2 regions of the Mesorhizobium sp. B2-3-5 genome follow, and region 2 is predicted to be linked to the other one. Evidence: riboswitches for the same ligand, from Rfam matches in the RefSeq annotation. Region 2 holds a riboswitch; the other holds the start of a gene.
What was found. Region 2 has a riboswitch for cobalamin ahead of FJ958_RS12925 (DUF1636 family protein). Riboswitches for the same ligand answer to the same signal wherever they lie in the genome.
Positions count from the first base shown of each region.

Region 1 (4,898 bases), on a different contig from region 2:
CGGTTCTTGTCGAGATGGACGCAGCTTTCCGTCAGCACCAGCGTCTTGATGCCGTGTGGCGCGAGCGTGTCGGGCGTCACATCGCCGCCCGGCTTCATGCCATAGTACCAGCCGGCGAAGAAGAAATCAGGCTCGACCGCTACGAGATTTTCGAGCGTCGGGTATTTTGGCGCCAGTTCCGGAATTGAACCCTGCTCGGCCTTGAATTCGGGGCCCACCTTATACCATCCGGTGATGCCGGTCAGGCCGACGATCGACGGCTGCAGCTTCAGCGCGAAGGCCATCTCCGCCATGTTGAGATCGTGAATGACGGCGCGTTTGGGCGGCGCATCGAAGGTCAGCGGTTTGCCGCAACTGTCGACGGTGACCGGGAAGGCGAAAGCTGCCGAGGCCAGCAGCGAGAAGACGAGCGACAAGGCGAGGCGTTTCACGATTTTTGCTCCTTGGTTGAACTGTGTCGGATGAAAGTCGGTTTCGGTCAGGAAGGCGCGGCACGGTTCGGAACATCGAACACGGTCAGTTCGCGATCCTCGGTGGGATGGCGCAGGCGAAACACGTCGACGCCGAAAATCTCGCGGATCAGTTGTTGCGTCAGCGCTTCGCGGGGCGCCGCCAGCGCATGCAGCCGGGCCTCGTTCATCACCGCGACCCTGGTGGCGAAGGGCGCCACCAGGGCCAGATCGTGCAGCACCGCGATCACCGTCATGCCGAAGCCAGCAACGAGTTCGAGCAGTTCCGCGCGGGCGCGTGGGTCCAGATGGTTGGTCGGCTCGTCGAGAAACAACACTTTCGGTTCCTGGGCGATGGCGCGTGCGAGCTGAGCGCGTTGGCGCTCGCCGCCCGACAGCGAGCCAATGGTGCGTCCAAGCAGCGGCAGCAGGCCGGTCCGTCGCAGCGCGTCCACGACAATGTCGCGTTCCTCGCTCCTGTGCCTCAGGCCGGCATGCGGAACGCGGCCAAGCTCGACATAGTCGATCACCGCCAGCCGCGGATCCGGCTGGTCGGTCTGGCCGACGACGGCGATGTGCAGGGCCCGCTCGGCGGCCGATATCCTGTCGAGGCGGCGGCCGCCAAGCTTTACCTCTCCGGAACTTGGCCTGAGCATGCCCGACAACATGCGCAGCAGTGTGGTCTTGCCGGCACCGTTGGGACCGATGATGGCGAGGCGATCGCCGACAGCCATGGACAGGCTGACCGCATGGACCAGAGCCCGGCCATTCGCCACCGCGCCCAGATCGCGCGCTTCGAGAAGCGGCACTGTCATCGGCTGTCCTCCGAAGGCTTGCCCGGTCCGGGGATGCGGGCCAGCGTCTTGCCGGCCAGCCGCGGCGGACGTTGTCCGGCATTGCACCAGCCATCGGCGAGCGAGGCGTAGAGTCTGGCAAATCGCACGAGATCGCCGGCATCGGCTTCCGCATCGATGGACCCGAAGAGATAGGCTGCCTTGCCGGGCGCCTGGAAGGCCACCGCGAGCGGCCGTGCACAGCCCGCCATGCAAGCCACGCCCTCGACCATGAAACCCTGCGCTACAACTGGCTCGATGTGGGCCGAGAGCCGGGAGCGCAAATCGGCGCACAAAGCTTCGCCCGACCTGGTCCCTGTCGGGATGTCGCGGCAAAGCGTGCATACGACGATACGGTGAATACGATCGATGGCGGCGCCCAACTTTCCGTCTTTCTCGATTGGCGACGGAAGGATGTTGGCGGTCGGTCGACAGACCGACGTCCACGTCTCCTCCCGGCACACCCCGTCCGGTCAACTCTGTAATGGCAGGTCTCCTGGCTCGCGGGTCTCGGCGCAATCCTGCCTTCCCAGCCTTGCCGGCCAGTGGCATTTTGGATCTCGCTCACCGCTTACAGTTGCGGGGGCAGCCACGGCCTCGATCCGAGGCGGATCTCACCGTGTTCCCTTTTCACCCCTCGCCTTTCGACTCGGGGACCATCACCATTCCACCCTAGTTTTCCCCAGATTGCTTCGCAACGGATTTCTCGGTCGCCACGATCGGAGCCGAAGCCGCGTGCGACCACACACCCCTTTATGTAATAACATAACGTACTAGTGCATGAGGCCCAGCGCTGTCAAGCGATGGCTGTCAGCCATTGTCGAGCGGATTGCGCGGAGTGCGCAATTTCGATCAAATTGGCCGAGAGCGGAAAGCCAGATGATTTCAGGTCGACTCGACCTGAAATCTGAATCCGCCTCTAATCAAAGAGATAGAGCATGACGTCGTCTGAAAACCGCTTCACACTTTTCGGCATCACGCTCTGGCGGAAGATAACAAATCAAGATTCCAGTTCTGACCAACCAGATCCTTGCCGAAGGAATGGTGAGGTTCTTCCTCGATCAGTTTGAAGCCGGCGGCCTGGTAGATATGCCGGGCAGCGGCGAGAATGTCGTTTGTCCACAAGGTCAGCGTCTTGTATCCCCTGGCGCGGGCAAAGCCGATGCATTCCTCCACCAGTCGCTTGCCGATGCCGAGGCCACGCGCCGAATGTTCGACATAGAGCAGACGCAGCTTCGCCACCTGATCCGACTTGCGTACGACGAAGACCGAGCCGACGACCTCGCCTTCCCGCTCGGCGATCCAGCTGCGCTCCCATTTCGGATCGTAGGATTTCACGAACGCCGCGAGGATTTCGGCGACCAGCGCCTCGTAGGTTTCGTCCCAGCCATAGTCCTGGGCATAGAGCAGTCCTTGCCGGCGAGTGACCCAGCCGATGTCGCCGATCTGCAGCGGCCTCAACAGATAGGGGATCCTCGGCTCGGCATTTTCGCCGAGCAGACGCTGCACCGTCTGCATGGATTTGACCAGCCGGTCCTGCTCCGACGCGGGCAGTCGATCAAGCAGGGCCCGGACCTGATCGTGCGAATCCTTGTTCAGCGGTGCGAAGGCTTTCCTGCCCGCCTGCGTCAGCGCAATCGACGATTGCCGGGCGTCCGAAACCAGCGTCGACCTGGAGATGAGGTGAAGGCGCTCGAACTTTTTCAGCAAACGGCTGACATAGCCGGCGTCGAGACCGAGATCGCGTCCGAGGTCGGTCGCGGTCAGGCCGTCGCGATGCGCCAATTCGTAGAGCACACGCGCCTCGGTCAGGGAGAAGGCGCTTTTCAGCAACCCTTCGTCGAGCAGCCCGATCTGGCGGGTGTAGAAGCGGTTGAAAGCCCGCACCGCGTCGATTCGCTCCTTGTTGGGCGCATCATTGCCGGACTGATGGTGAACCGTCATGGACATCCCCTGTCTTCACAGGATCAATCATTTACTTGACTTAGTCAAGTATCTCCGACATGTTCACATCGTCGGCAACACCGGCCAACGATCCACAATCCTGCCGCCGGATAGCACCGCGATCGGCCCGAACTGCTGCAGCACTGCTTCGCTCTGCGTCGGCCGCAAGAACGCGTAGTCGCCTGGCCTGATGACCGTATCGGCAGGCAGGCCCATGAACTGCTGCAACCGATGGCAACAGGCGGGAGCGGCGATCCTGGCCGGTTGCTGGTCTATCTCGCCCGACGAATGAGGCCCTCGAAGCCGTCGGCCAGATCGGAGGCGCCGGCCGCGAACATCTTCACGAGGTTTTGGGGACGGCCGGGAGTCTTGTTGGCGTCGAGTAGGATGGCCCTGCCCTCGTGCAGGACGAAATCGAATTTCCCGTAGTCAAAGCCCAGCTCACGTCGCCGCTCGCGCATTTCGTCGGGAACAGGGACGGGTTCACGTCGAAACGTTTGCGATGCCTTGACCAGGCTGTTTGGCGAGACATAGCGGGTGCAGCGCTCCCGCTCTCCGCAAAACACCCAGAAGCGCACCGCGAAGCCGTCGGGTTCTGTTTCCGGAATGAACTTTTCCACCACCAGGTCATCGCATTCGAAGATGTCGTCCGGAACCTCGCCAAGAGAACCATAGACCTCATAAGGCCGCGCAGCCTGCAGATGCGGAAAAGGCGGCGGTTTGCCCGCGCGCTTCGATCGCCGGTTGAGGAGTATCTCCGGAATGCCCTGATTGTTGAGGTTGCTTTTGACAATGACCGGGCCCTGCCAGGCGTCCCCTTCGGTTATCAAGGCGCCGCTGATTAGCCGTTTGGATATATCGGCCGCGCCGACGTTGAGGCAAAATGGAAAACCCCGCGCATAGTCGACGTAATCGGCGGACGTTGTCGTCGCATCGACATGCAGAACCGCGATGTCGGCACCGTGTGTCTTTGACGGTCCCTGCTGAATCCGGACTGAATGGCCGCGGCTTTTTAGTTGCTCCAGGACATCGAAAAGCAAATAGGGGCTGCCCCTGCGCAACATGAGGTTGCGCTTGCCCAGGAACCGGTCATGTTCATGCGTTATGACGGTGACACGCGCCATGGCCATACCCTTGGCTTACACGCCCGCTTCTATTAAGCGGCTCTAATCAATCGACGCCAGACTTTCTTGGGCTCCAAGAGGTTTGAATGACCAATCATTGGGACAATTATCATCGGCATTGGAAGCTCCTGGATGCCCCGCTGCGGCCGACCCCGGAAACCGTCGGCATATTCGATCGCGAACTTGATCTAAAGGATGCCGATGTCCTCCTCCTCGGTGTGACCCCTGAACTGGCAGTCCTGGGCAGATCGATGGTCGCGATCGATCAATCGGCAAGCATGATTTCGGGCGTATGGGCCGGCGACAACGCCTCGCGAAAGGCGATGGCCGGCAACTGGCTCGACCTCCCCGCGGAACGGGCAAGTTTCGACGCGGTTATCGGTGACGGATGCCTGTCGGCGGTCGATTCCAAGGCGGCACGCGGTCTGCTGTTCGGTGAGATCGCAAGAGTGCTGAAGCCTGGCAGGCGTGCGGCGATCCGCGTTTTTGCGCGGCCGGAAACGGCGGATGACCTGCGCGGCGTCCACGCCCTGGTGTTGGCCGGCGGG
Region 1 is NZ_VFVX01000001.1:174,990-179,887, reverse strand. Features, by position in the region: gene FJ958_RS00970 (ABC transporter substrate-binding protein) at 1-431, opposite strand, end outside; gene FJ958_RS00965 (ABC transporter ATP-binding protein) at 479-1,264, opposite strand; gene FJ958_RS00960 (DUF1636 family protein) at 1,261-1,746, opposite strand; cobalamin riboswitch at 1,751-1,958, opposite strand; gene FJ958_RS00955 (helix-turn-helix domain-containing GNAT family N-acetyltransferase) at 2,258-3,226, opposite strand; partial or broken gene FJ958_RS00950 (DSD1 family PLP-dependent enzyme) at 3,290-3,451, opposite strand; gene FJ958_RS00945 (hypothetical protein) at 3,499-4,350, opposite strand; gene FJ958_RS00940 (class I SAM-dependent methyltransferase) at 4,437-4,898, shown strand, end outside.
Region 1: it holds a riboswitch for cobalamin, as region 2 does, so the genes downstream of both, FJ958_RS00960 (DUF1636 family protein) here and FJ958_RS12925 (DUF1636 family protein) in region 2, are expected to answer to the same signal.

Region 2 (4,898 bases):
TGCTGCAACGCGGCGAGGGTTAGCGCAGCACTTCCAGCGAAGCAAGTCAAACCTTGTTCAAAACGCCGACCTGGACGGCATTACAGGAGAAACTGGTCCGATGCGCTCCTGTTTGATTTCCTTCGCGTTCTACTCCACTTTTATCTCCTGACATGGTTGCCGCCAAAACCCTGCTAGCATGGGCTGGAATCACCGGTCTGAACCGCCATAAATCGCCCTCAGAGTGACACCTGCATGAAGGAAAAGATCTCGCTTGCCGCCGCTCGGCGCGTTGCACTCGCCGCCCAGGGGTTTCTCGATCCTCGCCCGAATGGCACGCCAGACCGCCGCCACTTCGCCCGGGTTCTTTCCCGCACCGGCCTGCTGCAGATCGATTCCGTCAGCGCGGTGGTGCGCGCGCACTATATGCCGCTCTATTCGCGGCTTGGCCCCTACCCGCTCGCGCTCCTCGACAATGCCGCCGTGACGCGCAAGCGCATGGTGTTCGAATACTGGGCGCATGAAGCCTCGTTCCTGCCGGTCGAGACATACCCCTTGATGCGCTGGCGCATGCAGCGCGCCGAGCAAGGCGACGAAATGTATCTGGGCCTCGCCAAATGGGGCCGCGAGCACGCCGCCTACATCGAAGAGATCTATCGGGAAGTCGCCGATCGCGGCCCGATCGCCGCCTCGGCGCTTGAAGGCCAGAAAGGTTCCGGCGGCTGGTGGGGCTGGAGCCATGCCAAGCATGCCTTCGAATGGCTGTTCTGGGCCGGCCGCATCACCACCGCGCACCGCCGCGGCTTCGAGCGCTTCTATGACCTGCCCGAACGCGTGCTGCCGCAGGCGATCCTCGATTTGCCGGTGCCCGCTGCCGAGGACGCGCATCGCGAATTGCTGCGCATTTCAGCCCGCGCCCATGGGGTGGCTACAGCCGGGGACCTGCGCGACTATTTCCGTCTGTCGCCCGCCGACATGAAAGGCCGGCTGGAGGAACTGGCCGAGTTGGGCGAGTTGCTGCCGGTGCGTGTCGAGGGCTGGAACAAGCCGGCTTACCTCTATAAGGACGCCCGTTTGCCCCGCAAGATCGAAGCGCGCGCCTTGCTGGCGCCTTTCGACCCCGTCGTCTTCGAACGCTCGCGCACCGAGCGGCTATTCGATTTCCATTACCGCATCGAAATCTACACCCCTGCCGAAAAACGCCAGTACGGCTACTATGTCCTGCCCTTCCTGCTTGGCGACAGGATCGTCGCTCGCGTCGACCTGAGAGCCGACCGGCCGGCAAGCGTGCTGCGCGTCCACGCGGCCTACGCCGAGCCCGGAGCGCCGCCTGAAACAGCCGCCCAGCTCTTCGACGAATTGAAACAGATGCAAGGCTGGCTCGAGCTTGAACGAATGGAAGTGACGCCTGCCGGCGATCTAGGCCCGGCGCTGGCCGACATCGCCATGTCGTAGCCGCGCGTTGACACCGCTGCCTGCAAAAGCCTAAATCCCGTCCAGACGGTCCCCTGCCCGCAACGGCTGGGGCTAAGAGGGAATGCGGTGCGGGATTTCGGTCTCAAATCCGCGGCTGTCCCCGCAACTGTAAGCGAAGAGCCAAGGCCGAAAGCCACTGGGAGTTCCCGGGAAGGCGGCTAACCAAGGCGATGACCCGCGAGCCAGGAGACCTGCCGTCTGCGACAGAAGAATCCGATCGCCCGGCGGGTTTCCGGGCAAGGAGCCCGGTTTTTGGACCATAACGGCAGTTTTTCGGCTGGTGCAGCGGATATATCTTCCGCCAATGGCGACGCCTTGTCCGACGTCACCGTCATCGTCTGCGCGTCCTGCCGCGACGAAACCGGCTCCGACGCCCATCCCCGCGCCGGCGAATCGCTGGCGCAGGACACGCGCCGCGCGGCAGCATCCGAGAACGTCCGCGTCCGCACGGTCGAATGTCTCGGCAATTGCAAACGCCGGCTCAGCGCCGCGATCCTGCGCGACGGCTGCTGGAGCTATGTCTTCGGCGACCTGACCACGAGCAGCGGCGCCGACCTCGTTACCGGCGCCAGACTCTTCGCCACCTCGAGCGACGGCCTCATCCCTTGGCGCGGCCGCCCTGATTCCCTGAAGCGCGGCCTCGTTGCCCGCATCCCTCCCCTAGACCTGCTGAAAGACTGACCATGACCGCTTCCGTCTCCCGCGTTCCCTGCACCGTCGTCACCGGCTTTCTCGGTGCCGGCAAGACGACACTGGTCCGCCATCTCCTGGAAAACGCCGGCGGCAAGCGCATCGCGATTATCGTCAACGAGTTCGGCGACATCGGCATTGACGGCGAGATCCTCAAGGGCTGCGGCATCGACACTTGCCCGGAGGAAAACATCGTCGAACTGGCCAATGGCTGCATCTGTTGCACCGTGGCCGACGATTTCGTACCGGCACTCGACCAGATCCTGTCACTGACGCCGAGGGTCGACCATATCCTGATCGAAACCTCCGGCCTCGCTTTGCCGAAGCCGCTGGTCCAGGCCTTCCAGTGGCCGACGGTGAAGAGCCGCGTGACCGTCGACGGCGTGATCGCCGTGGTCGACGGCCCCGCACTGGCCGAAGGCCGCGTCGCCAACGACATGGACGCCCTGCAGGCCCAACGCGCCGGGGATGACAGCCTCGACCATGACGACCCGGTCGAGGAAGTGTTCGAGGACCAGATCGCCTGCGCCGACCTGATCATCCTGTCGAAGAGTGACCTGATGGACGCCGCCGGTTCGGCCCGCGCCAACGCCATCGTCAACGAACACTCCGCCCGGGCCGTCAAGATCGTGCCGACGTCCCACGGCAAGGTCGATCCCTCCGTACTGCTCGGGCTCGGCCTCGCCGTAGAGGACGACATCGAGAACCGCAAGTCCCATCACGACGGCGCATTCGACCACGAGCATGACGACTTCGACACCTTCATTGTCGACATCCCCTCGATCGCCAATCCGGACGAACTGGCAAAACGCGTCGCTGCCGCCGCCGAACAGGAAAACGTGCTGCGCGTGAAAGGCTTCGTAGAGGTCGGCGGCAAGCCGATGCGGCTTTTGCTGCAGGCCGTCGGCCCGCGCGTCAACCATTACTATGACCGCGCCTGGACCGCCGAGGACGACCGCCGCTCGCGTCTCGTCGTCATCGGCCTCAAGGGGCTGAACCGCCCTGCGATCGAGCGTATACTCGCCGGCTGATTTTCAGGCACGGGCCGCGATGCACATCCTCACCACGACATCCGCCTCGCTCGACGATCTCGCCGAGCCGGTCGATCTGCGGCAGACGCCGGCGGATATCGTGGCCCTGTCCTTCACCGACAGCGACCTCGCCGGCCTCGCCGCCGCGTGGAAGGCGGATGCCGGCCGCCTGCCCTCGATGCGGCTGGCCGCGCTGCGTGACCTGCGCCACCCCATGTCCGTCGACCTCTGGATCGACAGCGTCGCCCGCCACGCCAGGATCATCCTGGTGCGCATCCTCGGCGGCTACGACTGGTGGCGCTATGGCTGCGACCAGCTTGCCGCGACCGCCCGCGAGCGCGGCATAAAACTGGCGCTGCTGCCCGGTGAAAGCCACGACGAGGATCTCCGGCTGATCGAAGCCTCGACGCTGCCGCGCGCGGAACTGGACGCGCTGCTCGGCTATTTCCGCGAGGGCGGCCCGGCCAATATGTGCGCGCTGGTGCGGAGGTTGGCAGGGCTGGCAGGACAGGATGAAGCAGCAGCCGCGCCGGTAACCGTGCCCAAAGCGGGTTACTACGAGCCAGGACGTGGCGTCGTCGAGTGCGGCGTCCCCCTCCCCCTCGAGGGGAGGGTCCGGCCGCAGGCCGGGGGTGGGGTCGCCGGTGAAATGCGCCGACTTCGAGAAACACCGTATCCAGTCGCACCGACCCCACCCGGCCCTGCGGGCCACCCTCCCCTCGAGGGGGAGGGAAAGATCGTGCCCATCCTCTTCTACCGCTCGATGCTGCTGGCCGCCGATGTCGCGCCAATCGATGCGCTTTTCGACGCCTTGCAGCAGCGCGGCATCACCCCTGTACCGATCTTCGTCTCCAGCCTGAAGGACCCAGCATCCTTCGCGTTCGTCGAAAACGCCCTCGCCACGCTGAAACCGGCTGCCATCATCACCGCGACCGCTTTCGCGTCTGGCGCGGAACCTGGTGTCGAAACCCTGTTCGATCGAGCCGGCGTCCCTGTGTTCCAGGTCATCGTCGCCAGCACGCGCCGCGACGTTTGGGAAAATAACCAGCGCGGCCTGGCACCCGCCGACCTCGCCATGCATGTCGTTCTGCCCGAACTCGACGGCCGCATCCTCGCCGGCGCCATTTCCTTCAAGGACGAAAGCGATGTCGATCCCGCACTTGGCCACCGCGCCTTCGCCAACCGGCCGGAGCCGGACCGCGTGGCCCAGGTTGCCGATCGTGTAGCAGCTTTTGTCCGCCTGCAGGAGACATCTCGCGCCCAGCGCAAGCTCGCCATCCTGATCCCGGATTACCCGAGCGCCCCCGGCCGCACCGGCTATGCCGTCGGCCTCGACGTACCGTCAAGCGTGCTGGCCATGCTGCATGACCTCAGCGAACAGGGCTATGCCGTTGACGGGATTCCGCGAACGCCGCGGGAACTGCTGGATTTGCTGGAGCATAGCAACGACGGATTGGCCCTACAGGAGTATTTGGGCTTCTCGAAGGAGTTGCCGAGAGCTGTGATTGCCGCAGTAGAAGCAGCATGGGGAAAACCAGAAGATGAGGCAGGTTTATGCGAGGCACCCCCCTCTGTCCTGCCGGACATCTCCCCCGCAAGGGGGGAGATTGGCAGCTCGGATGCCGGCGCTGTTCCTGCGAGGCCAATAGCTGGCGAGAGCTTCGATGAAAGCTCGATCTCCCCCCTTGCGGGGGAGATGTCCGGCAGGACAGAGGGGGGTGG
Region 2 is NZ_VFVX01000009.1:19,465-24,362, forward strand. Features, by position in the region: gene FJ958_RS12920 (winged helix-turn-helix domain-containing protein) at 235-1,434, shown strand; cobalamin riboswitch at 1,464-1,669, shown strand; gene FJ958_RS12925 (DUF1636 family protein) at 1,708-2,136, shown strand; gene cobW (cobalamin biosynthesis protein CobW) at 2,139-3,176, shown strand; gene FJ958_RS12935 (cobaltochelatase subunit CobN) at 3,196-4,898, shown strand, end outside.